DNA from 3 places in the Streptomyces sp. 135 genome. Region 3 is predicted to be linked to each of the others. Evidence: riboswitches for the same ligand, from Rfam matches in the RefSeq annotation. Region 3 holds a riboswitch; each other region holds the start of a gene.

Region 1 (7,079 bases), 3.0 Mb from region 3:
GAGCCGGACCCTCCGCCGCCCCCTAGCAAGAGAGGCCCGCCATGCGCCGTCCGTCAGCACGTCATGTCCTGCCCGAGTTCACCGAGCGCACCAGTTCGGGGACGCGGACCCTGGATCCGTACTCGCGGCTTCTCGAAGAGCGGATCGTCTTTCTCGGCGCCCCCGTCGACGACACGTCGGCGAACGACGTGATGGCACAGTTCACGCACCTCGAGTACGCGGCGCCCGACCGCGACATCTCGCTGTACATCAACTCCCCCGGCGGCTCGTTCAGCGCGATGACCGCCATCTACGACACGATGCGGTTCGTCAGCTGTGACGTGGAGACGGTCTGCCTCGGGCAGGCCGCCTCGGCCGCCGCCGTCCTGCTGGCGGCCGGCACGCCCGGCAAGCGGCACGCGCTGCCGGGGGCGCGGATACTGATCCACCAGCCCTCCTTCTCCGAGCCGATCCAGGGGCAGGCCAGTGATCTGGCGATCCAGGCCGACGAGATCCTGCGGACCCGACGGCTCCTCGAAGAACTCCTCGCGCGGCACACGGGACAGAGCCAGAAGCGGATCGCCGCGGACATCGAGCGGGACAAGATCCTCGACGCCCCGGCCGCCGTGGAGTACGGGCTCGTGGACCGGATCGTCCAGAGCCGCAAGACCTCGCTCGGCGCGCGCGGGGCGAGGTGACCCGCGGATGCTGCCACCCGAGCTGCCGCCACTGCCCGCGCTGACCCGCGCCGAGGCCGAGTTGATCGACCGTTACCTCGAAGTCGTCGACCTGGTCGGCCGGATCAACCCCGCTCGCGCCGAGCACACCTACGGCGGACTGCGTGCCGCCCAGGCCCTGGTCGGCCGGGCGACGGCCCTGCGGGACGCGCTGGCCCTCATGCACCGGCGCGGCGAGAGCGAGGTGCACGCCGCCACGCTCGCCCGGGCCCTGCGCGTCCTTGACGGCGAGCGGCGGACCGGACGGGTGGGCGTGCCGCCGTCGGCAAGCCGGTGAGCCGGTGGCCCCCCCCCCAGCGGCCGCTGAAGCACGGGCTCCGCTCACCGGAACGTCTGGATCCGCTGTGCGACCGACCAGATGGGCTACCTCAGTTGGCGTAGCAGGGGCTCCTTAATCACGCGTTCGAGAGTCGCACCGGATACGTACGGCGAAGGCGGAATGGGACGTTCCGGTGCTGGTCGAGCCATCGCCAGACGGGGCATTGGGAGTCGAATTCGGCAGCGTCCACCCGAACAGGTCAGTCGTGAGGAGCCTCACAAAACGTCGTTTCGACTCGGTTTTCGAGTGGTTTTCGGGTCAAGATCCCTTCCGACGACAAGACCCCGCCACAGCGGCGGGGCGATCCGGGCGGACGCCGAGTCCTGCCGCCGCCCGGTTGACCGGTCGACATCGGTGCACCGGCAGGAGTGGAGGACCCAAGCAAGGCGGGCCCGTCCGGGAAGTCCGGACGACGCCCTTGGGGTGAAGCCGCAGAGCATGACGCGGCCGGGCATCTTCGCCTGCCCGAACCCGACAGGTCATCCTTCACAGGCGGCTGACGAAGGGTTACGCATGACCGCGCTGAATCACGTTCCGTCGCTGCTCGGCAGGACCGGGGCCGTCTCGGCCCTCACCCTCGCCGTTGTGGGCGGCACCGTCGTGGCCCCCGGGCTCACGTCGGAAGCCGAGGCAGCCACCCACGGAACGAAAGCGCTCAAGATCGCGGCGTCCAAGAAGGGCTCTCCCTACAGCTACGGAGCGGTTGGGCCCAACCGCTTCGACTGCTCGGGCCTGACGCTGTACTCGTTCAAGCGCACGGGCAAGAAGCTGCCGCGCACCGCCGCCGCGCAGTACAACAAGACGCGGCACATCTCGAAGTCCCAGCGGACCCGGGGCGACCTGGTGTTCTTCCACTCGGGCCGGAACGTCTACCACGTCGGGATCTACGCGGGTAACGGCCGCATCTGGCACGCACCGAAGAGGGGGACCGTGGTACGCCTGGACAAGATCTGGACCAAGAGCGTCTGGTACGGCCGGGTCCGCTGACCCGTCCCTCACGCCCGGCCGGACGCGGGGGTCCGTGGACCCGCACGCCGCGTCCGGCCGGAGCCGGGCCGCGCGGCGGGTGCGCGGCGTCAGCGGTGCCCCTGCTGGACCGGCGCCGTCCAGGGCAGGGCGATCCATACGGTCTTGCCGCCCTCCGCCGTGGGGCTGACGGATAGCTTGCCGCCGCATTCGGCGGTCAGCCAGCGGATGATGACCATGCCGCGGCCGTTGTCCTGCTGGACGGCGGCCGGCAGCCGCCTCGGATAGCGCGGGTGACTGTCGGTGACACCGATCCGCAGCTGCTCGTCCCGGTCGAGCTCGACGTCCACCGTGAAGGTGGGCGACTGCCCTCTGGTGTGCTGCACGGCGTTGGTGGCGAGTTCGGAGACGATGAGTCTGATCGTGTCCGCCACCTCGGCCTCGCCCGGCAGGCCCCATTCCGTGAGTACGTTCGCCACGTACGCGCGGGCGGCCGGGACCGAGGCGGGATCGCTCGGCAGAGTGACGGATGCTTCCTGGTGATCTGCCATGGCGACGCTGTCCCTTTCCCACCGGGGTCGGTCTCCGACTCGGAGCGGATGACTCGAGGACGGCCCCGGACTGGTGCTTCGCGCCAGCCTCCCATTCCTTTGCCGGTCACGGGTGGCGATCCACCGAGATGTGCATATATCTGTCGCTCGAAGCGGTGAACTCTGCCAGGACCGACCGTATTTGGGCGCGGGGACGCCACTTCCTCTACTGTCGCCTCTGTCCCCCCGCTCTGCCGCCGGGATGCCCGACGGCTCGGTCCGGAAGGAGACGGACATGCAGTACGGCCCCGCGGTGCGCCGCCGCCGGCTCGGCGCCGAACTGCGCGCGCTGCGCGGCCTCGCGGGACTCACCAGCAGCCAGGCCGCCGCGAAGGTCGGCTGGCACCAGTCGAAGGTGAGCCGGATCGAGACGGGCCGCAGCGGTGTGAAGGCCACGGACGTGCGCCTCCTGCTCGACGCGTACGAGGTGAAGGACGCCCACCTCAGCGAGTTGCTCGTGGCCCTGGCGGGCGCCGACGACACCGGCGCCTCGGGGCGTCACCACTGGTGGAAGGCGTACCGCGACCTGCTGCCCGCCGCCTATCGCGACTTCATCAGCCTGGAGGCGCAGGCGAGTTGGGTACGCACCCTGGAGACCTCGGTGGTCCCGGGGCTGCTCCAGACCCCCGACTACGCGCGCGCCGTCACACGGGCCGCGCTCGGCGGGCTGCCCGACGAGCAGGTGGACGCGCTGGTGGAGGTGCGTCTGGCCCGTCAGGACGTGCTGCGCGCGGAGCCTCCGGTGCGGCTGAGCGTGGTCCTGGACGAGGCGGTTTTGCGCCGTTCGGTGGGCGGACCGCGGGTCTTCGCACATCAGCTCGCACGGTTACAGGAGGTGGCGCAGTTGCCACAGGTGCGACTTCAGGTGCTGCCGTTCTCCTCCGGAGAGCATGTGGGCCTCATCGGGCCTTTCGTTATTTTCTCATTTCCGAACATTGCTGATCTGGATGTGGTTGTTCTCGACCACTTGACGAGTAGCCTCTATCTCGAACGGAAAGAAGACCTCCAGGCATACGTGGAGGCCTTCAACTCCCTTCAGGAACAGGCGCTTTCACCCGAGGACTCAGAGGATTTCATCGCCGGGCTAAGCGACGGCGCGTAAGGAGGCACCATGACCGCACTGCCTCGGTACGTACCTTCCAGCACCACCCTTCAGGGTGCGCGGTGGCAGCGCAGCAGCCGCAGCAACGGAATGAACAACTGTGTCGAGACGGCCACGCTCGACACGACCACGCACGACCTGCTCCAGTCCCGCGCCGCGGCCCGCCTGCTGGCCGTGCGCGACTCGAAGAACACCGCGGGGCCCGCCCTGCTCTTCTCCCCCGGCCCCTGGGAGACGTTCGTCGACAGCCTCCGCTGACCGCGGGCCTGCCCCCGCCCGGGGCCGGCCCGTCTCATCGGGGTGCGGTGCGGCTGATCACTCGTACGGCATCGGCGATCTGTTCGTCGGTGAGATCCGCGCGGGCGGTCAGCCGCAGCCTCGAAATGCCGTCCGGTACCGACGGCGGCCGGAAGCAGCCGACCGCCAGACCCGCGGCCCGGCACTCCGCGGCCCAGCGCACGGCCGATTCCGGTGCCGGGGCGCGCACGGAGACGACGGCGGCGTCGGGACGTACCGCCGACAGGCCCTCGGCCGTGAGGCGCCGGTGCAGTTCCGCGGCGACCTGGCGGGCCCTGGCGGCCCGTTCGGGCTCGCGGCGCAGCAGCCGCAGGGCCGCTAGCGCGGCGCCCGCCGCGGCGGGCGCGAGCCCCGTGTCGAAGATGAAGGTACGCGCCGCGTTCACCAGGTGGTCGATGACCTTGGCGGGTCCGAGCACGGCGCCGCCCTGGCTGCCGAAGGACTTCGAGAGGGTGAGCGTGACCACCGTGTCGGCGGCCCCCGCGAGGCCCGCGGCGTGTGGTGCGCCCCGGCCGCCGTCACCGAGGACGCCGAGGCCGTGCGCGTCGTCGACGATCAGCCCCGCACCGAACTCCCGGCACACGTCCGCCAGTTCGGCGAGCGGCGCGGCGTCACCGTCCACCGAGAACACCGAGTCGGACACCATGACGGCGGGGCCGTCGTGGGCCTCCAGCGTCTTGCGCACCGCCTCGGGGTCGCTGTGCGGCACCACCTGGGTCACGGCGCGCGCGAGCCGGCAGCCGTCGATCAGCGACGCGTGGTTGCCCGCGTCGGAGACGATCAGCGAGCCGTGCGGGGCGAGCGCGGTGACCGCCGCGAGGTTCGCCGCGTAGCCGGAGGAGAACACGAGCGCCGCCTCGAAGCCGCAGAAATCGGCGAGCTCCCGCTCCAGTTCGGCGTGGAGTTCCGTGGAGCCGGTGACGAGCCGGGAGCCGGTGGCGCCGCCGCCCCACCGCCGGGCCGCCGCGGCGGCACCCTCGGTGACCTCCGGGTGCCGGGTCAGCCCCAGGTAGTCGTTGCTCGCCAGGTCGAGGAGGCCGCCCGCGTCGGCGGCGCGCGGGCGCAGGGTGCGGACGAGGCCGGCGTCGGCGCGCAGCCCGGCCTGCTCGTCGAGCCAGTCGAACGGCGCGCGCGTCGCACCCGTCACGGGGTGGCTGTTTGTAGACATTGCACAGACCCTAGCCGTCCTGCCACCTGGCCAGTATGTGGCAATACCCACACCTCAAACCGCTTCTGTTGTGCGAACTCTCCTTGGCCGGGGAGACTGCCGTACGTAAGGATCAGCGCCATGGATCTCCTGAACACGCTGGTGGACAAGGGGCTTCGGCGCGAGCTGCCGAGCCGTGAAGAGGCGCTGGCCGTGCTGGCCACGTCCGACGACGATCTCCTGGACGTAGTGGCCGCCGCCGGGAAGGTGCGGCGGCAGTGGTTCGGGCGGCGGGTGAAACTCAACTATCTGGTCAACCTCAAGTCGGGCCTGTGCCCGGAGGACTGCTCGTACTGCTCTCAGCGGCTCGGCTCGAAGGCCGAGATCCTCAAGTACACCTGGCTCAAGCCGGACGAGGCCTCGCAGGCCGCGGCGGCCGGTGTCGCGGGCGGCGCCAAGCGGGTCTGCCTGGTGGCCAGCGGCCGTGGGCCGACCGACCGTGACGTGGACCGGGTGGCGCAGACCATCGCGGCGGTCAAGGAGCAGAACGAGGGCGTCGAGGTGTGCGCGTGCCTCGGTCTGCTCTCGGACGGTCAGGCGGAGCGGCTGCGGGGCGCGGGCGCGGACGCGTACAACCACAACCTCAACACCTCCGAGGCGACGTACGCCGACATCACCAAGACGCACACCTACGCCGACCGTGTCGACACGGTGCGCAAGGCGCACGCGGCGGGGCTCTCCGCCTGCTCGGGGCTGATCGCGGGCATGGGCGAGAGCGACGAGGACCTGGTCGACGTGGTCTTCTCGCTGCGCGAGCTCGACCCGGACTCGGTGCCGGTGAACTTCCTGATCCCCTTCGAGGGCACCCCGCTGGCCAAGGAGTGGAACCTCACCCCGCAGCGCTGTCTGCGGATCCTCGCGATGGTCCGTTTCGTCTGCCCTGACGTCGAGGTGCGCATCGCGGGCGGTCGCGAGGTCCATCTGCGTTCGATGCAGCCGCTCGCCCTGAACCTCGCCAACTCGATCTTCCTCGGCGACTACCTCACCAGTGAGGGCCAGGCGGGCAAGGCGGACCTGGAGATGATCGCGGACGCCGGCTTCGAGGTCGAGGGCACGGACCAGGTGACGCTGCCGGAGCACCGGGTGGACGCGGAGTCCGCCGCGGGCTGCGGGTCGCACGAGGGAGGCGGCTGCGGTCCCTGCGGGGCGGACGGGCCCCCGGCGGAGTCCAACGAGGCGCGGACGGACCTGGTGGCGGTACGCCGCCGGGGCGCGGGAACGGACCTCGCGCCCAATGCCTGAGCTTCCCCTGGGCGACCTCCTCGAACTGGATCGTCGCCATGTATGGCACCCCTACGGCCCGATGCCGGGGCGCCAGGAGCCGCTGGTCGTCGAGTCGGCGAGCGGGGTGCGGCTGCGTCTCGCGGGCGGCTCGGACGAGCTGATCGACGGCATGTCGTCATGGTGGTCGGCCATCCACGGCTACAACCATCCGGTGCTGAACGAAGCGGTGCGCGGTCAGCTCGACCGGATGAGCCACGTCATGTTCGGCGGGCTCACCCACGAGCCCGCGGTGGCGCTGGCGAAGCGCCTTGTCGACATGTCTCCCGAGGGTCTTGAGCATGTCTTCCTCACCGACTCGGGCTCGGTGTCGGTCGAGGTCGCGGTGAAGATGTGCCTCCAGCACTGGCGTTCGCTAGGCCGCCCCGAGAAGCGGCGGATGCTGACGTGGCGCGGCGGCTACCACGGCGACACGTGGCAGCCGATGTCCGTGTGCGATCCCGTGGGGGGCATGCATCAGCTGTGGCAGGGGGTGCTGCCGCAGCAGGTGTTCGCGGACGCGCCGCCGGACGCGTACGAGGAGACGTACGCGGATCATCTGCGCGAGCTGATCGAGCGGCACGCGGGTGAACTGGCCGCGGTGATCGTGGAGCCGGTGGTT
Region 2 (7,079 bases), 3.6 Mb from region 3:
GCCAACGTAACGCGCCAGTAGGCGAGACAGGCCTCCTGGCTCCCGGGTCGCGACGCCCTCCGAGCCGTGGTTCGCGGCGGGGACTGCGGTCCCGGCAGTGACTCACCGGCGAGTGCCGCGCTGTGCACGGGGCTGTCGCGACGCTGGATGCGTACCACCGAATCGGTCAGGACATGACCGCTCCTGGTATCGGCCAACTGCCGTCCGGGACAAGCCAGAAGAGGCACCCGGCGGTTATGGCGCCTCCTCGCCGCCGGGCTGCCTCAGATCGGCGAGCAGGCCGTCGAGGGCCTTGCGGAGGGCGTCGGAGTTGGCCGGGTCGAACCACGTGGTGCGGATGCGTTCGTTGTTTCCGTTCGGAGTCTCGTGGTCGGCGGCGAGCCGGTGCAGGGAGCGGGTCTCGTCGCCCAGGGAGCGGCCGACGCCCTGGAAGAGTCCGCGGAGGTAGCGTTCGGCGTCGCCTGCGGCGATGCCCTGGTCGACGGCCCACGACGCGAGCGTGGCGAGATACGCGTAATGGGTGGTCAGCGTCCCCGTCAGCGCGGAGAAGACGTCGAAGGCCGCCTCGTCCGCGACGGGCAGCACCCCGCCCAGGCGCTCGAAGAACGCGTCCACCGCCGGCTGCGTCGGGTGCGTCACCGTGACGGAGCGGCGTTCGCGTATGGCGGGCAGGGGGATGGCCCGTACGAGCGGGGCGTCGGTGGCCAGGGTGCGGCGCAGCTCGTCGTGGGTGACGCCGGCCATCACGTTGACCACGACCTTGTCGTCGTCCACCTTGAGGCCGGCCAGAGCTTCGTGCCGGTCCTGACGGCGTACGGCGATGATCACGAGCTCCGAGCGGTCGACGACCTCCTGATTGCCGGCGCAGACCTGTACGCCCGGAAAGCGCGCGGACAACTCCGCCGCCGTGCGGGCTCCCCGGGGCGAGAGGAACACCTCTGGCGACCTGTCACCCCCGTCACACAACCCCGTCACGATGGCCCGGCCGATCTCACCGACTCCGATGACACCGATGCGCTTCACTGCTTCTGCCTCCACGTTCTTCCTCCGTTGTTCCTTCTTTACGTTCTTCCTTCGGGGTACGTGGCGCTGCCGCGCTGGGGTCGGTCATGCGGTGCGTACGAAGTTCCCCACGGCGCGGTGACCTCGCCCATATCCCCTCCTTGTTCGATCGCGCGGACCGCCAACGCGTAACCTACGGCGTGGAGTTGCGGATGTCCGAGGCGGTGCTCGCCGAGGTGGCGGTCGCCCCCGGACGAGGACGGGACGCGTACCGCCACTAACGGAGTAGCCGCCTACCCCTTCTCCGGCAATGGCCGCTCTTTCCATACCCGGGTCCACATCCACATCCACATCCACACGACCTCCGCCTACCGGCATCATCGAGCGTCGCGATATGCCCGATTTGACGCGACGAGCGGCATTTAACCTGCACCTCTCCGTGAAATGGGTCACGCCGGCTTTCGCACGTACCGAAGACCTCGGACCACATTCCCGTTCTGCGGACAGAGAGTTGAGTTTTGGATCAAAGAGGGCCAAGGGAATTTGATCTCCACGAACCGGCCTCTCGCATTGCCGCTGCGAATTCGGGCCTTGTTACCTCCGGCCTTTCTCGCTTAATGTCACCGTCGAACCGGATGGAACGCCGAATCCTGCCGCTGTCCGGAAGCCGTTACACCCACCCACTTACTCACTCACGCACGGCAGGAGCGGGGGAACCAGGTAAGCCGCCGATCCGGTTTCCGGAACGGCTAGGGGTGAAGTCGCATGCCCAGTGCGACCGGACATCTCCCGTCCGAACCCGACAGCTCACCTCGTAGGCGACGGAGAGGAAATTCGTCATGCCTGCAAAGGGAAAGCACCGCCGTCCCAAGTCCCGCTCACTCACCCGGGGCATCGCCGCCGCGGGAACGGGCGGAGCCGTGCTCGTCCTGCCGGTGCTCGGCGCGACCACTGCCCACGCGGCTCAGGCCCCTACGGCCGTCAAGCCCGCCGCCGCCCCGAACACCCACGTAGTCGTCGCGGGTGACTCCCTTTCCAAGATCGCCCGGGAGCATTCCTTGAGCGGCGGCTGGAAAAAGCTCTACGAGGACAATCGCAGCGTCCTCGGTGACGACCCGAAGCTGATCCACCCCGGTCTCAAGCTCACCCTCGGCAAGAAGAACGCCGCCGAGCCCGCGAAGAAGGCGACCGCTTCCCCGGCTTCCGTCAAGACCGCCGCCGCCCCGGCGAAGAAGTCCTACAGCGACAACCTCGACGGCTGGATCCGGGAGTCGCTCGACATCATGGCGCAGCACGGCATTCCCGGCACGTACGAGGGAATCCACCGCAACGTCATGCGCGAGTCCTCCGGCAACCCGTGGGCCATCAACAACTGGGACTCCAACGCCGTCGCCGGAACCCCGTCGAAGGGCCTCCTCCAGGTCATCGCCCCCACCTTCGAGGCGTACCACGTGCCCGGCACCTCGACGGACAGCTACGACCCGGTCGCCAACATCACCGCCGCCTGCAACTACGCGGCCGACCGGTACGGCTCGATCGACAACGTGAACGGCCCGTACTAGACCGCGCCCCTCTGACATGCCGTGAGCCCCGGACACGTGGTGTGCCGGGGCTCACGGCATGCCCGTTCCGCGCGGCGGGGCGGACGGGAGAGGAATGGGCCGCGGATTGCCGGGCACGTGGACGTTGGTAGCCGAAAGATCGGAACCGAAGATCGGAACCGTAGACAGTCGGAACCGTAGACAGAAGTAAACGAAGGAGTTGTCGTGTCGTTCCTCTGGGCCATCATCGCGGGACTCATCATCGGCCTGCTGGCCAAGCTCGTTCTGCCGGGGCGTCAGCCCATTCCCCTGTGGCTGACGGTTCTCCTCGGCATCGTGGGCGCCGTGGTCGGCAACGCTCTCGCCAGCGCCTTCGGCGTTCGCGACACCGGCGGCATCGACTGGATCCGGCACGTCTTCCAGATCGGCGTCGCCGCCGTCCTCATCTCCTTCGTCACCCCTCTGTGGGCCCGACGACACGCTTGATCCCGTCCTACATCCCGTCCCCTTCGACGAAGGCCCCCGGCGCACCGCGCCGGGGGCCTTCGTCTCGGCTCGTGCCGACGCCCCGCGCCTCCTACGTCCAGTGGCGCAGGGCAAGGCGGGGAGTCTGCCGGACCAGCCAGGCGCCGGCCAGGCCGATGGCGGCGCCGGCGACGACATCGCTTGGGTAGTGGGCGCCGCTCTGCACGCGTTCGACCGCCACCATCGCCGCCGGTACCGCGCAGACGAGGCCGGCGGCCGGCCAGACAGGGAGGACGGCGGCGGTGAATCCGACCGCCGCCGCGGTGTGCCCGGAGGGGAAGGAGGAGGAGTCGGGGCGGTCGTCGGCCTCGTCGTGCGGGAACCACTCCTTGGGGGGCCGGGGCCGGTCGGCCAGCTGCTTGCACACGCCGTTCGACACCAGCTGCGCCACCGTCATGGCGGCGAGACCGGCCACGGCCGCGGTACGGCCGCGCCACCCGCCCACGCACGCCATCGCGACGGCGGCCCCGCACCACAGCTTCGTGCTCTCCGCCGCCTCCTCCACCCCGGAGAGCACCTTGCCCACACCCGGCGCGACGCGCCGGGCCACCTGCTGCGTCACCACTCGATCGACCTCACTCACAACCGTCAGCAACTTCATGCGCACCAGGTATCCCGTAACGCCGGAAGATACGCAGCTCTTGATCACTTGAAGCCGACCGGTCCGGTCACACGAAGCCGACTGGCCGAGCCGGTCGGCCCTCCGGCGATCAGGACTCAGACGACCAGGACCCGGCGCCCGCGGGCGTGACCGGCCTGGCTGTCGACGTGTGCCGCCGCGGCCTCGGCGAGCGGGTACGACTTCTCGACCGGGATGTGGAGCTTGCCCCGAGAGATGAGGCCGGCGGCTTCGACGAGCGCTTCCGGCACGCTCCCGGCCACGCCGGAGAACCGGACACCGAACTCCGGCGCGCCGAGATCGGCGATCGAGAGCACCTTCCGCGGGTCCCCGGTCAGCTCGACGAGTTCGCGGATGACGCCCGATCCGGCCAGATCCAGAGCCGCGTCGACAGGGCCGAGCCGCCGCACCCGCTCCACCCAGCCCTCGCCGTACGTCGTGGCGCGAGCCCCCAGGCCGCGCAGATAGTCCTGGTTCGCGGCCCCCGCCGTGCCGATCACGGCGATGCCCCGGTCGCGGGCGATCTGGAGGACCGCCGATCCGACTCCCCCGGACGCGCCGCTGACCAGCAGCGTCTGCCCGGACCGCACACCGACCTCGCGGATGACGCGCAGCGCGGTCTCCACCACGGAGGGGTAACCGGCCGCCTCCTCGAATGTCAGTCCCTCGGGCATACGGGCCCAGGCCGACAGCACGGCGAACTCGGCATAGGTGCTTGAGCCTTCCCCGAAGACGTGGTCGCCGGCCTCGACTCCTTCGACGCCCTCGCCGACCTCGTCCACCACCCCGGCGGCGTCCAGGCCGACTCCCGCGGGCAACTCGGTCGGGTGGGCCCCCAGGATCTGGCCTTCACGGATCCTCCAGTCGACGGGGTTCACGCCCGCCGCCCGCACGGCGACGCGTATCTGACCGTGGCCCGCATGGGGCTCCTCGGCGTCCACGAGCCGCAGGACGTCCGGACCGCCGAACTCGGCGAAGCTGATTCTCTTCATACGAGAGAACGTAACACTAACGGTTAGTGTTTTGAAACGGTTATTACTTCACATTTGTTAGCATCAGCGGATGACCGTGCCGCCCGGACGTCGTGAGCGCAAGAAGGCCGCGACCCGCCAGAAGATCGCTGACACCGCCCTGCGGCTCTTCCTGGAGCGTGGATACGAGGCGGTGGGCATCCGCGATGTCGCCGCCGAGGCCGACGTGGCCGTCACCACGGTCTTCTCCCACTTCGCCTCGAAAGAGGCCCTGGTGTTCGAGCAGGACGAGGACTTCGAGCACCGTCTGGCGCGGGCGGTCACCGGCCGGGCGGCGCGCGAGCCGCTCATCCCCGTACTGCGCCACGAGATGCGGGACATGGTGCGGCACTGCACGGCGGACAGCGCCGCGCCGATCTGGCGCATGATCGACACCTCGCCGGCCCTGCGGCAGTACGAGGAGTCGATGCGGCTGCGCCACGCGGAGTCGCTGGCGGCGGCCATCGCCGCCGACCTCGGCCTGCCGCCGGACACCACGGCGTGCCGGACGATCGCGAGGTTCGTGATCGACGCCCATGCGCTGGCCCGCGAGGCGGCCGATCCGCAGGCCGCGGTGGACGAGGTCTTCCGGATGATCGAGGCGGCCTGGGAGGTCGCGGGCCTCGCTTCATGAGCGGCGACGCAGAGCCGACCGAAGCCGCAGAGCGGACCTCCGACCAGCCTGCCGACCGCCCGACCAGACCTGCCGCCTGGACGCCCGACCAGACCCGCCGACCTGACCCGCCGCTGTTACCCTGACACTTATGGCACGAGGTATCTGGTCGCAGAAGGTCCGCTCCGCCCGCTGACGGCGGCGCCTTCACTCTGCTGAATCCGCGCTCGCCGTCCCGGTTCCCGCCGGGCGGCCTTTTTTGCGTTGCCCGGCTCCACTGCGAGCTGCGGAGCATCCCTTGAACCCCACCTCGGCCCCCGAGGCCATGTCCCTGCCCGTCGAAGCGGGCAGCGGCGCGCATCTGCGTACCGACGGCGTCACCGTCACCCGCGGATCCAGGCGCGTCCTGAACGACGTATCCGTCACCGTCTCCGCCCGGTCCCGGATCGCCGTCGTCGGCGAGAACGGCCGCGGCAAGACGACGCTGCTGCACGTCCTCGCCGGCCTGCTCACGCCCGACGAGGGCACCGTGCACCGCACCGGCACGATCGGCCTGGCCCGGCAGGAGCTCTCCGCGCGGGACGGCGAGACCGTCGGCACCCTGACGTCCGAGGCGCTGGCCGCCTCGCTCGCGGCGCTCGGCGCGCTGGACGAGGCGACCCGCGCCCTGGCCGATGGCGACCCCGCCGCCGACGACCGCTACGCCGCCGCGCTCGACGCCGCCACCCGGCTCGAAGCGTGGGACGCCGAACGCCGCGTCGACGTCGCCCTCGAAGCCCTCGGCGCCTGTACCGACCGCGACCGCCCCCTGTCGACGCTGTCGGTCGGGCAGCGCTACCGGGTCCGCCTCGCGTGCCTGCTCGGCGCGCGGCACGACGTCCTGCTGCTGGACGAGCCGACCAACCACCTCGACGCCGGCGGGCTCGCCTTCCTGACCCGCAGGCTGCGCGAGCACGACGGGGGCCTCGCCGTCGTCAGCCACGACCGGGCGCTGCTGCGCGACGTCGCGGACCGCTTCCTCGACCTCGACCCGACCCGCGACGGGAGAGCACGGCTGTACGCCGGTGGGTACGACGCCTGGCAGGACGCCCGGCGGCGGGAGCGCGAGCGCTGGGAGCAGGACCACGAGGAGCAGCAGGCCGAGCACCGGCGGCTGCAGGACGCGGTGTCGAAGGCCCGCGACCGGCTCTCCACCGGCTGGCGGCCCGACAAGGGCACCGGCAAGCACCAGCGCCAGTCCCGTGCGCCGGGTGTCGTGCAGGCCCTGCACCGGCAGCAGCACGCGCTGGACGCCCACCGCGTCGACGTGCCCGCGCCGCCGCCGGCACTGCGGTGGCCGGACCCAGAAGTCCGGCGGGGCGCACCGCAGTTGCGGGCGCACGGCGTAGCCGTCGAAGGGCGGCTTGCCGGTCCCGTCGACCTCACCATCGACGGCGGCGACCGGCTGCTCGTCACGGGACCGAACGGAGCCGGGAAGTCCACGCTGCTCGCGGTTCTCGCGGGCGCCCTCGAACCGACGGACGGATACGTCCGGCAGGCGCAGGGGGCACGGGTCGTCCGGATCTCCCAGGAGACCGCCGAGCAGGAACCGGGACTCACCGCCCGCGAGGCACACGCCCGTCACGTGGGACGCCTGGTGGCCCGCGGGGTGCTGCGCGACGCCGACGCCGTGCCGCTCGGATCGCTCGGGCTGCTGGACTCCGACGCGATGCGCACCCCGGTCGGACGGATGTCGCAGGGGCAGCGGCGGCGTCTGGACCTGGCGCTGG
Region 3 (7,079 bases):
CGAAAGGCGGGCCGCCGGATGGCCGCTGATCAGATGCGGTCGCGGGGGATGCCCGGGTGAATGGATGTCAGGGGGAGTCCATCCGTTCGCAAAGGAGCCTCATGCGCATCCGCACCGCACTCGTCACGGCGACGTTCGTCGCCGCGGCCACCCTCGGCAGCGCGGGCACGGCCGCCGCCGAGCACCACACGCCCGCGAACACGCCGGCGGGCACCGCACAGTCCCACGCCGACGACCCCGAACCGCTCGGCAACGACATCCTCGGCAACGACACCTCGGGCGACGACCCCCTCGGCGACGGCATGCTCGACGACGACATGCTCGGCAACCACACACGTGATGACGACCCGCGTGACGACGACCCGCGTGACGACAACCGACGTGACGACGACCGACGTGACCACGACATGCTCGGCAACCACACCCTGCCCAAGAACAACAACGAACAGCCCACCAACCAGCTCCCCGTCCTCGGCTCGCTTCTCGGTACCGTCGGCGGTCTGCTCGGCGGCCTGCTCGGCGGCGGCAGCGCGGCCTAGTGGGCGGACCCCACCGCCCACGGCGGGGCGGCCGACGCGCATCGTCCGCCCGAAGACACGGCGCGCCCCCAGCCTCGTCAGAGACCGGGGGCGCGCCGATGCCGCGGGTACGGGGCTCAGGCCGGGCCGGGAGCGCTCCGCCGCTGCTCCTCGACCTCTTCCGCCGCCTTGTAGGCGATGCCGTCGAGGATGTCGTGTTCGCTCACGACGACCTCCTCGGCGCCGGTCCTGTCCATGATCGCGAGCAGTACGAGGGCGCCCGACGCGATGACGTCGACGCGGCCCGCGTGCATCGCCGGGATCGCCGCGCGCTCGGCGTGCGTGGCCGTCATCAGGCGCTCCGTGATGGCGGCCACCCGCTCGTACGGGAGCCGGGTGTGGTGGATCGCGCGGCCGTCGTAGGTGTCGAGGCCGAGCTCGATCGCGGCGAGGGTGGTGACCGAGCCCGCGAGGCCGACGAGGGTGCGCGCGTCCTTGAGCGGCACCGTGCGCTCGGCGAGGTCCAGGGCCGCCTCGATGTCCGCGCGGACGGCGGCGAACTGCTCGCGGGTCGGCGGGTCCGCGACGACGCCGTCGTGCACGAGGTGGCGCTCGGTCATGCGGACGCAGCCGACGTCCACCGAGCGGGCGGCGAGGACCTCGTCCGTGCCGACCACGAACTCCGTGGAGCCGCCGCCGATGTCCACGACCAGATAGGGCTTGGCCAGGTCGTCGCGGCCCGCCAGCTCCTTGGTCGCGCCGGTGAAGGAGAACTCCGCCTCCTGCGCGCCGGTGATGACCTCCGGCTCGACGCCCAGGATGTCCAGGATGCCCTGGACGAACACGTCGCGGTTCTCCGCGTCACGGGAGGCGGAGGTGGCCACGAAGCGGACGCGCTCGGCGCCGTGCGTCTTGATGGCCTCGGCGTACTCGCGGCAGGCCGCGAAGGTGCGCTCAAGGGCCTCGGGGGCGAGGCGGCCGGTCCGGTCCACGCCCTGGCCGAGGCGGACGATCCTCATCCGCCGGTCCAGGTCGACGAGCGCGCCCGTGGCCGGGTCGGCGTCCGCCACCAGGAGGCGGATCGAGTTCGTGCCGCAGTCGATGGCGGCGACGCGGGTCACCCGTCCCCCTCGGGCGCGCACGGCGTGACGCAGGGCCCCTTGGCCCACCACTCGGGCAGCATCGCGATGGCCTCGTCGCCGAGCGGGTTCACGCCGGGCCCGGCGGCCAGGGAGTGGCCGACCAGGACGTGCAGGCACTTCACGCGGTCCGGCATGCCGCCCGCGCTCGGGAAGCCCTCCAGGACCTCGATGGCGTCGCGGCGCGCGATGTAGTCCTCGTGGGCCGCGCGGTAGGCGGCGGCCAGCTCGGGGTCGGTCGTGAGCCGCTCCGACATCTCCTTCATGACGCCGTTGGCCTCAAGGGTGCCGATCGCGGACGCGGCCCTCGGGCACGTCAGGTAGTACGTGGTCGGGAACGGCGTCCCGTCCGGGAGGCGCGGCGCCGTCTCGACGACGTCCGGCTGACCGCAGGGGCAGCGGTGCGCGATGGCCCGCAGGCCGCGCGGCGGGCGGCCGAGCTGCTGTTTGAAGGCCTCGACGTCGGCGTCGGTCGGCTCGGTGCGCTCAGTGGTCGGCGGGGGCGTGTCCATGCCTGTCTTTCCATCAGTGGGTCAGTCGTCGGAACGGTCGGTCTCACGGGGCCCTGTCGGCCCTGTCAGCCTTATCGGCCATCTCGGCCTTGTCAGCTTTGTCGACGCGTTCCCAGACGTTCGAGTACCAGGGGCGTGCGACCGCCCCCTGGTCCGCGCGCCGGCTCCTGGCCGCGGCGGGGTCGATCACCGTGAACCCGGTCTCGCCCGGCAGCACATAGTGCAGGCGGTCGCGGATCTGCTGCTGCGCGTACGCGTCGTCCTGCCAGCGGGCCTTCTCGTCGCGCAGCTTCTCGACGTCGGCCCGGTGCTCGGCCTGCTGCCGGCGCAGGTCGTCGATCTCGGCGCGCTGCGAGACGTACTGCCTTATCGGGTACGCGAGGGCGACGACCAGGGAGCAGAGCACGAGCGCGAGGAGCGCCGCGCGGCCGGTGAGCCGGGAGCGGCGCGCCTGGCGCTTGGTCTGGGAGCGGTAGACCCGCTCCGCGGTCTGCTCGCCGAGCAGCCGCAGGCGGGTAGCGGTGGAGAACCGGTCCTTGGTCCCGGCCTTGGCCATGGTTCCGTCTCCCCAGAGCTTGCGCCTGCACGTACGTACGTCCCCGCACACGGTACGGGACCGGCTGCGGGGACGTACGCAACTACGTGGCTACGTGAGCTTCGGACAAAGCTCAGCCCTTGTTGTGCCTACTGGTTCGCAGAGCGCTGTGCCTACTGGTTCGCAGAGCGCTGTGCCTACTGGTTCGCAGAGCGAAACCGCGGGAACGCGCTGCGGCCGGCGTAGACCGCGGCGTCGTCGAGGATCTCCTCGATGCGCAGGAGCTGGTTGTACTTGGCGACGCGCTCGGAGCGGGCCGGGGCGCCGGTCTTGATCTGGCCGCAGTTGGTGGCGACGGCGAGGTCGGCGATGGTGACGTCCTCGGTCTCGCCGGAGCGGTGCGACATCATGCACTTGAAGCCGTTGCGCTGGGCCATCTCGACGGCGTCCAGGGTCTCGGTCAGCGAGCCGATCTGGTTGACCTTGACGAGCAGGGCGTTGGCGGAGTTCTCCTCGATGCCGCGGGCCAGGCGCTCGGGGTTGGTGACGAACAGGTCGTCGCCCACCAGCTGCACCTTGTCGCCGAGCTTCTCGGTGATGGCGTTCCAGCCGGCCCAGTCGTCCTCGAACAGCGGGTCCTCGATGGAGACGAGGGGGTACGAGGCGACGAGCTCCTCGTAGTACTCGGTCATCTCGGCGGCCGTGCGGGACTTGCCCTCGAACTGGTACGTGCCGTCCTTGTAGAACTCGGACGCGGCGACGTCGAGGGCGAGCGCGATCTGCTCGCCGGGGACGTAGCCGGCCTCCTTGATGGCCTCCAGGATGAGGTCGAGGGCGGCGCGGTTGGAGTCGAGGTTCGGGGCGAAGCCGCCCTCGTCGCCGAGGCCGGTGGCCAGGCCCTTGCTCTTCAGGACCTTCTTCAGCGTGTGGTAGACCTCGGTGCCCCAGCGCAGCGCCTCGGAGAACGACTCGGCGCCGATCGGCGCGATCATGAACTCCTGGATGTCGACGTTGGAGTCCGCGTGCGACCCGCCGTTGAGGATGTTCATCATCGGCACGGGCAGCAGGTGCGCGTTCGGGCCGCCGAGGTAGCGGAACAGCGGCAGGTCGCTGGCCTCGGAGGCGGCGTGCGCGACGGCGAGCGAGACGCCGAGGATGGCGTTGGCGCCGAGGGAGCCCTTGTTGTCGGTGGCGTCCAGGTCGAACATCGCCTGGTCGATCAGGCGCTGCTCGGTGGCGTCGTAGCCGACGAGCTCCGGGCCGATCTGCTCGATGACGGCGAGGACGGCCTTCTCGACACCCTTGCCCTGGTAACGGTTGGGGTCACCGTCACGGAGTTCGATGGCCTCGAAGGCACCGGTGGAGGCACCGGACGGGACGGCGGCACGACCGGTGCTGCCGTCGTCGAGGCCGACCTCGACCTCGACCGTGGGGTTGCCTCGGGAGTCCAGGATTTCCCGGGCTACGACGACGTCGATGGACGGCACGAGCATCTCCTTCTGGGATGTGACGCGTTTACGCGGGCCGATTCGGCCCGCGTCTCCTGAGCCTAACCGGCTCCGGGCCCCAGGCCAGCCGACCGCCCGTCCCGTGGGACGGGGGAAGGCTCAAATGGCCGGGAAACGGGATGGAAGCCCGCGTTTCTACTGGCCGGTAGCTCGCTAGGAGCGAACAGCGGACATGGCCCCGCCCCGGTGCGTACGGGGATACGCGCACCGGGGCGGGGAGCCCGTGGGGACGGGGCGGGACGGCCGTGCGTCCGCCGAGGCACGGCCGTGACCGGATCCGTCAGCTGAGGTGCAGCTGCTGGCCGGGGTAGATGAAGTCGGCGTTGTCGATGATGTCGCCGTTGAGCTTGTAGACCTTCTGCCAGCCGCCCTTGACGTCGTGCGCCTCGGCGATCTTGGACAGCGTGTCGCCGGTCTTGACCTTGTACTCGCCGTCGCCCTTCTCGACCTTCTTGCCGGTCGGGGTCTCGACGGTCTTCTTGGACTCGGTCTGCGGCGCGGGCTGCGGCTTCGGGGCCTGCTGCGTCTTGTGCTGCGGAGCGGCCTGCTGCTGCGGGGCGGCCTGCTGCTGCGTCTTCTGCGGCTGCGGCTTGGCCTGCTGCTGCGGGGCCTGCTGCTGGCCGCCGCCGTTGTACGCGGCGCCCGAGAGACCGACGCCGCAGTGCGGCCAGGCGCCCTTGCCCTGGCCGGCGAGGACCTTCTCGGCGATCTCGATCTGCTGGGCCTTGGAGGCCTTGTCGGCGGTCGGGGCGTACTTCGTACCGCCGTACGCGGCCCAGGTGGAGGGCGAGAACTGGAGGCCGCCCTGGTAGCCGTTGCCGGTGTTGATCGACCAGTTGCCGCCGGACTCGCACTGGGCGACGGCGTCCCACTCCTGGCCGGTGGCGGCGGAGGCCGAACCGGCGGCCATCAGCGGGGCGGCCACGGCGGCACCGGTGACACCGGCGAGCGTGACGACACGGGTGGCCTTGGACGGACGGCGGTGCTTGCCCTTGCTGGAAAACAGCATGAGTTGATCCCCTCACCGACGCCTGCGAGGTGAGCTGTCGGGTTCGGGCCAGTGAAGTTGCCCGGCCGCACCACGTGAGTGCGACTTCACCCCTAGCCGGTCCCGTACGTCCCGCTCCTCCTCGGAGCTCGACGTGCGGACCCGGCGGCTTACCTTGGGTCCCCCGCTCCTGCCTACGGCGCTCGAAGCGACGACTGTTCCCGTCCGGCCGTTGGCAGGATTCGGCGTACCGACCGGCGGGGCCCACCAGTGGCGGGCGTTGACGACGGTAGTCACGCGATCCACGGAATTTCAAAGGCGATCAGGGCTTCTGAGACCCATCTCTCACTTACGCCAATACCGACATTCGGCGCGAAGCACCCCGTGGACGGTTCGTCAACTACCCCTACTTTTCGCCCAAATCGAGGCTCTGACCGGGGAGAATGAGGTCCGGGTCGGCCCCGACGGTCTTCTTGTTCTCGGTGTACAGCTCGTGCCAGCCGCCCTTGACGTCCAAGTCGTCCGCGATGGCCGACAGGTTGTCACCGGAACGCACCGTGTACGTCCCGTCGGCGACCTTCTCGGTGCGCTCGCCGCCGCGCGAGGCGTGCCGGCCCGGACGGTCGCCGCCGCTGCCGGAGGCGGGACTCTCGTCCGCGTGGTCGCCCCGGTGACGGCCGGAGGTGGAGTCGTCGGAGGGGGCGGCCGGGTCCTTCGACCCGGGGGTGCCGGCCGAAGGGGCTTCGTCGCGCCCGGACTTGCCGTCCGTCGGGCGCTTGTCGCCCTTGTCGCCGTTGCCGCTGTTGCCCTGCTTGTCGCCCTTTTCGTGATTCTTGTCTCGGGAGGCGTCGCCCGAACCGGGCGTGTCGCCGTCGTCGTCGGCGGAGCCGGGGCCTTCTGACGCGTCGTCGGAGGCCTTGTCCGACGACTTGTCGGCGGCCTTGCCCTTGGAGTCCTTGGAGTCCCCCGAGCCCTCGGAGTCCTGGGAGCCCTTCGACTTCTCCGACCCCGTCGAACCGGTCGAACCGTTCGAGTCGCTCGAGTCGTCCCTGTCCGACGAGTCGGCGGGCTCCGGGGGGATCGGATCGCCCGGGTCCACGTCGGCCGCCGCGCCGCCGTCGGTGAGTCCGGCGATCGGGGCGCAGCTCGGCCAGGCCTCGGGGCCCTGCCCGTCGAGGATCCTCTCGGCCACGGCGATCTGCTGGGACTTGGAGGCCTGGTCGGCGCTCGGCGCGTAGTCGAGGCCGCCGTGCTTCTCCCACATGTCCTCGGAGAGCTGGAGCCCTCCGTAGTAGCCGTTCCCGGGGTTGGCGCTCCACGCGCCGCCGCTCTCGCACTCGGCGAGCTTGTCCCACGTCACCGTCTCGGCGGCGCTCGCGCTGGTGGCTCCGAGCAGCGGGATGGCGATGGCGGATCCGGTGACTCCTGCCGCGACGATGAGGGCCGGGGCCTGGCGGGGGCGTCGGTGACGACCATTGCCGGAGAGCATGCGGTTGCCTTTCAGGAGACTGTTACGGCGACTTGGGCACCGGGTGCCCGAGTCGACGTGAACGTAGCCGCACTCGAACGCTTGTCACAAGTCGATGCAGCGGAGATCACGTCAACATCACAGTTGTGATGGGCCGTCAGAAACCGGTCGTTCCGGTGCCTCTTTCTGTGCGTCTGTGAACTTCACCGGCAGCGTGCGCAGCCCCCGCATGATCAGCCCGCCACGCCACCGCAAATCGGCCGGGTCGGCCGCGAGTTGCAGGTCGGGCAGGCGCCTGAGCAGCGTCGCGAGCGCGGTCTGGCCCTCCAGGCGGGCGAGCGGGGCGCCGAGGCAGTAGTGGATTCCGTGGCCGTACCCGAGGTGCTGGTTGTCGCGGCGCGCGAGGTCGAG

Evidence for each region. A riboswitch is a leader RNA that binds a small molecule or an ion and turns the genes downstream of it on or off. The one in region 3 is predicted to bind cyclic di-AMP.
Region 1: linked by a shared signal. The riboswitch ahead of KKZ08_RS02420 (C40 family peptidase) and the one ahead of KKZ08_RS15775 (transglycosylase family protein) in region 3 are both predicted to bind cyclic di-AMP.
Region 2: linked by a shared signal. The riboswitch ahead of KKZ08_RS31945 (LysM peptidoglycan-binding domain-containing protein) and the one ahead of KKZ08_RS15775 (transglycosylase family protein) in region 3 are both predicted to bind cyclic di-AMP.

Annotation. Positions count from the first base shown of each region.
Region 1 covers NZ_CP075691.1:520,722-527,800, forward strand. The annotation lists gene KKZ08_RS02410 (ATP-dependent Clp protease proteolytic subunit) at 42-677, shown strand; gene KKZ08_RS02415 (hypothetical protein) at 685-993, shown strand; cyclic di-AMP (ydaO/yuaA leader) riboswitch at 1,369-1,545, shown strand; gene KKZ08_RS02420 (C40 family peptidase) at 1,549-2,022, shown strand; gene KKZ08_RS02425 (ATP-binding protein) at 2,112-2,552, opposite strand; gene KKZ08_RS02430 (helix-turn-helix transcriptional regulator) at 2,827-3,693, shown strand; gene KKZ08_RS02435 (DUF397 domain-containing protein) at 3,703-3,951, shown strand; gene KKZ08_RS02440 (8-amino-7-oxononanoate synthase) at 3,986-5,158, opposite strand; gene bioB (biotin synthase BioB) at 5,279-6,439, shown strand; gene KKZ08_RS02450 (adenosylmethionine--8-amino-7-oxononanoate transaminase) at 6,432-7,079, shown strand, end outside.
Region 2 covers NZ_CP075691.1:7,102,203-7,109,281, reverse strand. The annotation lists gene KKZ08_RS31955 (hypothetical protein) at 1-21, shown strand, start outside; gene KKZ08_RS31950 (NAD(P)-binding domain-containing protein) at 235-1,038, opposite strand; cyclic di-AMP (ydaO/yuaA leader) riboswitch at 1,674-1,838, shown strand; gene KKZ08_RS31945 (LysM peptidoglycan-binding domain-containing protein) at 1,842-2,564, shown strand; gene KKZ08_RS31940 (GlsB/YeaQ/YmgE family stress response membrane protein) at 2,769-3,029, shown strand; gene KKZ08_RS31935 (phosphatase PAP2 family protein) at 3,121-3,630, opposite strand; gene KKZ08_RS31930 (NADP-dependent oxidoreductase) at 3,786-4,679, opposite strand; gene KKZ08_RS31925 (TetR/AcrR family transcriptional regulator) at 4,750-5,331, shown strand; gene KKZ08_RS31920 (ABC-F family ATP-binding cassette domain-containing protein) at 5,609-7,079, shown strand, end outside.
Region 3 covers NZ_CP075691.1:3,517,527-3,524,605, forward strand. The annotation lists gene KKZ08_RS15750 (hypothetical protein) at 102-539, shown strand; gene KKZ08_RS15755 (Ppx/GppA phosphatase family protein) at 656-1,639, opposite strand; gene KKZ08_RS15760 (DUF501 domain-containing protein) at 1,636-2,169, opposite strand; gene KKZ08_RS15765 (septum formation initiator family protein) at 2,213-2,725, opposite strand; gene eno (phosphopyruvate hydratase) at 2,902-4,197, opposite strand; gene KKZ08_RS15775 (transglycosylase family protein) at 4,493-5,221, opposite strand; cyclic di-AMP (ydaO/yuaA leader) riboswitch at 5,226-5,412, opposite strand; gene KKZ08_RS15780 (transglycosylase family protein) at 5,607-6,689, opposite strand; gene KKZ08_RS15785 (cytochrome P450) at 6,807-7,079, opposite strand, start outside.